2 linked regions of the Allochromatium vinosum DSM 180 genome follow. The protein of the gene in region 1 interacts with the protein of each later gene in a pairwise test. Links are inferred from orthologs where the notes say so. Each region holds a gene or a part of one and is shown on either strand. Other genes may lie near its edges. The genes, in order: ALVIN_RS13710 and minC.

The links.
Region 2: the proteins of ALVIN_RS13710 (region 1) and minC interact in binary tests that used the Escherichia coli proteins (3 or more experiments, as listed by UniProt). The link is inferred for Allochromatium vinosum DSM 180 from one-to-one orthologs.

What each region holds. Positions count from the first base shown.
Region 1 is NC_013851.1:3,104,417-3,107,328, forward strand. Bases 65-2,738 are described here. They hold ALVIN_RS13710 (carboxysome peptide B), read right to left. Parts: upstream 1,697-2,738; coding sequence 1,433-1,696; downstream 65-1,432. Other genes in these bases: ALVIN_RS13690 (4a-hydroxytetrahydrobiopterin dehydratase), read right to left, coding at 65-162; ALVIN_RS13695 (ferritin-like domain-containing protein), read right to left, coding at 171-626; ALVIN_RS13700 (BMC domain-containing protein), read right to left, coding at 636-959; ALVIN_RS13705 (BMC domain-containing protein), read right to left, coding at 1,037-1,351; ALVIN_RS13715 (carboxysome peptide A), read right to left, coding at 1,699-1,944. Also shown: more of ALVIN_RS13690, read right to left, coding at 1-64; more of ALVIN_RS13720, read right to left, coding at 2,739-2,912. UniProt on the Escherichia coli protein: Probably forms vertices in the bacterial microcompartment (BMC) dedicated to ethanolamine degradation. It may be involved in transporting positively charged molecules into and out of the BMC.
Region 2 is NC_013851.1:476,210-479,232, reverse strand. What follows is about bases 1-2,785. They hold minC (septum site-determining protein MinC), read left to right. Parts: upstream 1-877; coding sequence 878-1,693; downstream 1,694-2,785. Other genes in these bases: minE (cell division topological specificity factor MinE), read left to right, coding at 2,558-2,785; minD (septum site-determining protein MinD), read left to right, coding at 1,745-2,554; ALVIN_RS02070 (histidine triad nucleotide-binding protein), read left to right, coding at 341-685; recR (recombination mediator RecR), read left to right, coding at 1-316. In the rest of the region: more of minE, read left to right, coding at 2,786-2,836; dapE (succinyl-diaminopimelate desuccinylase), read right to left, coding at 2,861-3,023. UniProt on the Escherichia coli protein: Cell division inhibitor that blocks the formation of polar Z ring septums. Rapidly oscillates between the poles of the cell to destabilize FtsZ filaments that have formed before they mature into polar Z rings. Prevents FtsZ polymerization.

The sequences.
Region 1 (2,912 bases):
GGTGCGACCGAAGCTGATGTCGGGATAGACGCCGGTGGCCTCACTCGCCTTGGCCACAGCCTCCAGGAAGTCGCGGGTGCGCGCGTAGTCGGCGAAATCGAGTCGACGTTCGAGGCGAAGCGGGCGTTCGCGGTGCTGCCAGGTGGTAGAGGTCGCGTTCATGGCTATGGCTATCTCCAGGTGCTGTGGCGTCGTCTGGTCTGATCCAAACGCCCGATCCAGTCCTCCAGTTCACGGGCGTGAGTCAGTTCCGCGTCATGCAGGGCGGCGAAGAAGTCGCGTCCGGCGACATCGCCGATCAGGGCGCAATAGTTGGCCGCCGCGTGATAGAGCGCGACCGCGTGCCATTCAAGCCGACGGTCGGCCTCCAGCAGTTCGATCAGCGAGAATCCGGCCTGGACCGGCCTGAGCCGCGAGCCGTTGGGCATGGCGCCCAGCCGCAGCATCCGCGCGGTCAGGCGTTCGGCGTGCTCCTGCTCCTCGGCGGCCTCGCGCCGGAAGTGCGCGCCGACCTCGGTCAGTCCCCACAGATCCGCCAGCCCGGCATGGGTCAGGTATTGCTGGACGGCGCTCAGTTCATGACTGAGCGCGCGCCCCAGATAACCCAAGATTCTCGGATTGGCCATCATGGGCTATCAGGAGCGACCATGCCCGCCGTCGGTGTCGCCCGGCTTGACCGGCAGGATCGGCTCGACCTCGCGATGCGGGCGGGCGATGATGTGCGCGGCGACCAGACCATCACCGACGCGCTCGCAGGCATCGGCTCCGGCGCGCACCGCCGCATTCACAGCGCCGGTCTCGCCGCGCACCAGCACGGTCACATAGCCGCCGCCGACGAACTCACGTCCGATCAGACGCACCTCGGCGGCCTTGGTCATGGCGTCGGCCGCCTCGATGGCGGGCACCAGTCCGCGGGTCTCGATCATTCCAAGCGCGATGCCATAGTTTTCGGAAGGCATGGTGGCTGACTCCTGGGTCTTAAAGTAGAGGATTGAGCGATTTCGATGTCGTGTCGGGTCTTATGTCAGCGCCGGTCTCAGGCCGCTTTTTCAGCCAGTTGGCCGCCGGTCGGCAGGATCGGCTCGACCTCGCGATGCGGGCGGGCGATGATGTGCGCGGCGACCAGACCATCGCCGACGCGCTCGCAGGCATCGGCGCCGGCGCGTACCGCCGCGTTCACTGCGCCGGTCTCACCGCGCACCAGCACGGTTACATAGCCGCCGCCGACGAACTCGCGTCCGATCAGGCGCACCTCGGCGGCCTTGGTCATGGCATCGGCCGCCTCGATGGCGGGCACCAGTCCGCGCGTTTCGATCATGCCCAGGGCGATCCCGTAGTATTCGTCAGCCATCTCGTGTTACTCCTCTGTTGACAAGTGTGGGTCTGTGTTTCGGTGTCGTAAGCTGTGTTCGTGTTCGTGCAATCGATCCTGTCAGACGCCGTCGGTCGGGTCCGGCGCGTCCCAGCGGTCGATGATGCCGCCGATGCTCAGGTCGGTGAGTATCCGGGTGCCGACCGCGACCCGGGCCGCCGAGCCGCTGATGGTGAAGACCCAGTTGCCCGGATGAGCGCCGACCGTGTCGACCGCCACCGCCCGTCCGCCCTTGGCGTCGCGCAGCACCCGCAGCGACACGGACTGGAGTCCGGGGATGCGGCGCGTGCAGACCAGCGAGCGTTCCACCTGCATGATGTCCATGCTCAGTCCTCCGCCCAGTGGTCGATGATGCCGACGATGGTCAGGTCGCTCGGGTAGTCCTTGTGGCCGGCGGCTTCGCGTGCCGCCGAGCTGCCGACACAGAGCACCCAGTCGCCGGGGGTGCAGCCCACGGCATCGACGGCGACCATCCGACTCTTGCCGTCGAGCACCACCTGGAGATGACGATGCTCCAGTCCGGGGATGCGGTTAGTCGCGACCAGCGGTTTTTCGACGCGACAGATCTTCATGCCGTCCTCCCGCCGAGCAGCGAGCCGCCGACCGGCTCCAGTCGTCCGTGGCCCTGGCTGTCGCGCACCGTCCAGTAGGTGTGGAGCAGACCGTGCTCGGCCAGATCCGGATAGCGCTGAGTGATGGCCTCGGCGAGGCGTTCGCAACGCTCGATCGCCCGCTCGCGCGCGCCCGGCACCTGTCCCGAGTACTCGAAACGGATGACGATCGGGACCGGCAGTCCATGGTCGACGTTGAGCTGCTTGAAGATCTTGATACCGACGTCCAGGTTGCAGGCGCCCTCTTCCAGGGTGCGCAGAAAGCTGAAATAGGTCAGGTTGCGCAGATGGATCTCGGCGAAATCCATCCCGACCCCGATGAAACGTTCTTCGTGTCCGATGTCGGTGTAGTGGCCGTTGTGATAGTCACGCACATAGTCGAGCTGCGAGATGTTGTGCTCGATCAGACGCGCGATCAGACGCTGCATCCCAGGCGCTGGGGCCAGACCGCCGCCGCTCGGGTTGGCCACGCGCTCACGGATCAGGGCGCGTGCCGCCTCGGGGTCGAGCCGTGCGGTCTCGCGATGGAGCGCGCCGGCGTCGACGAAACGGTCCAGATCGGCATCGCCGCGTGCGTCGGGCAGATGCAGACGCAAGCGGTCGGTGTCGGTGTCGATGCCGACGAGCAGGCCCTCGATCGAGGCGCCGCAGCAGTAGCTGTTCTCGACCGCCTCGCGGAAGGCGTGCAGACGCTCGCGTCCGGCGGCGGCGGCCTGGCGGGTGTCGCTGCCGTGGGCCGCGCAGCCGTGATGCTCGGGGTCGCGGCTACTGTAGTGATAGACGACCACCTTCAGATATCTGGTCGGGGCGTCGGCGGTGTTGGGCACGCCTTCGCGGAAGCGTCCGAGTTCCACTGACGACCAGCGATCGAGTGCCTCCTCGACGTCGAAGAGCGCACCGGCGTTGGCACGGCGCTGGACGGCGCCCAT
Region 2 (3,023 bases), 2.6 Mb from region 1 along the record:
CGAGCAGGCGACCGATTATCGTGGGCGCTATTTCGTGCTCGGCGGGCGGCTCTCGCCGCTCGACGGCATCGGCCCGGACGAACTCGGACTCGATGTACTGGAGGCGCGTCTGCGCGACGAGTCCATCGCCGAGGTCATCCTCGCCATCAGTCCGACGGTCGAGGGCGGGGCCACGGCGCAGTTCATCGCCGATCGCGCCGCGCGTCACGGCGTGCGCGTGACCCGTATCGCCCACGGCGTGCCACTGGGCGGCGAGCTGGAATACGTCGACGGCGGAACCCTGGCGCTGGCCTTCTCCGGGCGGCACGCACTCTGAACCACCTCCAACTGGAACGAACCCATGTCCGATACGATTTTTGGCAAGATCGCTTCCGGTGAGATCGCGGCCGATCTCGTCTACAAGGACGAGGATGTCGTCGCCTTCCGTGACATCAGCCCGCAGGCTCCGACGCATCTGCTGGTGATCCCGCGCAAGCCGATCCCGACGCTCGATGCCGCCGGCCCGGAGGATGCCGCGCTGCTCGGCAAGCTGCTGCTGGTCGCGGCCCAGGTCGCGCGCGAGGCCGGGATTGCCGAGCGCGGCTACCGCACTGTCATCAACTGCAACGCGGAGGCCGGACAGACCGTCTTCCACCTGCATCTGCACGTCCTCGGCGGGCGTCCCATGCAGTGGCCGCCGGGTTGATCGCGTGCCGACGGCATCGTCCGTATTTCGCTTTAGGTAGGATTTGCTTATCTTAAGCGTCCTCAGGATGGAGGACGTGGCGGACGTCCCGAGACGCTTCCGTCCAGATCCGGCTCAGCCCCCGTGCTGACGGCCGGATGTGCGTCGAACACAGCCGGAGACCAACAGCGCTCGTCGCTCGATCCCAACGACATGGCCGAGAAACCGACTTCTTCAACGAACGCTTCCGATGGCGCCGGCACCTTCGAACTCAAGGCGGCCAGCTTCACCCTGCCCATCATTCGCCTGCTCGACAACGACATCGAGACCGTGGCGTCGCGGCTGGGGGCCAAGGTGGAGAAGGCGCCGGACTTCTTTCGCAACACCCCGGTGGTGATCGACCTGAGCGATCTGGCCAGGGACCAGAAGCCGATCGCGCTCCCGCAGCTCGTCGGCCTGCTGCGTGGCTATGGCATGATCCCCTTCGGTGTGCGTGGCGCGAATGCCGAACAGACGGCCGCCGCCGAAGCACTCGAACTGGCGATCCTGCGCGAGTCCTATGTGCGACGCACCAAATCGGTCGGCGAGCTGGCAACCGAGACGGAACCCGAACCCGTTCCCGCGACGGTCTCCAGGGCATCTCAGGCACCCGGAAAGCCCCAGGCACCGACCGAGACGGCCCAGCCGCACATCACGGGACAGTCCGGCTTCATGCTGGTCACCAGGCCGGTGCGCTCCGGCCAGCGTATCTATGCCGCCGGCGGGGATCTGTCGATCATCGCGCCGGTCAGCTCGGGCGCCGAGTTGATGGCCGACGGCAACATCCACGTCTACGGACCGCTACGCGGACGCGCGCTCGCCGGGATGAGCGGCAACATGGAGGCGCGTATCTTCTGCCACGATCTCCAGGCCGAACTGATTTCGATCGCTGGGCACTATCGTGTCAGCGAAGGTATCCCACACGAATTGCGCGGCGTCCCGGTCCAGATCTTCCTGGACCAGAAGATTCTGCGTATCGAGAAACTTTGAATATCCGCCACGCCGTCGAACGGAGCGGAACCCCCGAAGGAGGGTGTGACCTTGGCAAGAATCATCGTGATCACCTCGGGCAAGGGCGGGGTCGGCAAGACGACCACGGCCGCCGCGCTGTCCATGGGGTTGGCTCAGCGCGGCAAGCGCACCGTCGTCATCGACTTCGATGTCGGTCTGCGCAACCTGGACCTGATCATGGGGTGCGAGCGGCGCGTCGTCTATGACTTCATCAACGTCATCAACGGCGAGGCCAACCTCAATCAGGCTCTGATCCGCGACAAGCGCTGCGACAGCCTCTACGTGCTGCCGGCCTCGCAGACGCGCGACAAGGACGCCCTGACCCGGGAGGGTGTGGAGCGCGTGCTCACCGATCTGGGGGACAACTACGACTTCATCGTCTGCGATTCGCCGGCCGGCATCGAGCATGGCGCCTACATGGCCATGTACTTCGCCGACGACGCCATCGTCGTCACCAACCCCGAGGTCTCCTCGGTGCGCGACTCCGACCGGATGCTCGGCATCCTCTCCAGCCGCTCGAAGCGTGCCGAGGAGAATCTGGATCCGATCCGCGAGTATCTGCTGCTGACCCGCTACGACCCGATGCGCGTGGCCAATGGCGAGATGCTGAGCGTCGACGACGTCCAGGAGATCCTCTCACTCAAGCTGCTCGGCGTGGTGCCTGAGTCCAGGGCGGTGCTCAATGCCTCCAACGCCGGTATCCCGGTCATCCTCGACCGCGAGAGCGACGCCGGCCAAGCCTATGGCGACATGGTGTCGCGCTATCTGGGTGACGATGTTCCACACCGTTTCCTGCATCCGGAGAAAAAAGGCCTGCTGAGCCGCATCTTCAAGGGGTGAACCATGGGTCTGCTCGACTATTTCGTATCCTCGCGCGCCAAGACGACGGGCAATGCCAGTGTGGCCAAGGAGCGCTTGCAGATCCTCGTCGCCCATGATCGCGTCGCGCGGGACAAGCCCTCTTATCTGCCACAGCTCCAGCAGGAGATCCTGGCGGTGATCCGCAAGTATGTCGAGGTCGACATGGACGCCGTCTCGGTGACGTACGAGCAGGAAGAGTCGCACGAGGTGCTGGAACTCAACATCATCCTGCCCGAGTCGGCCTCGGCATCGAGTGCCTGAGGCCGACTGGATCATGGACGCCGCTCAAGCGGCCGGCAGAAGGAGCCGTTCGATCATTCGACCGTAGATCCGGTGCAGCTGATCGAGATCCGCGACCGCGACACATTCATCGACCTGATGGATGGTCGCGTTGAGCGGCCCGAGTTCGAGCACCTGGGCTCCGGTCGGAGCGATGAAGCGTCCGTCC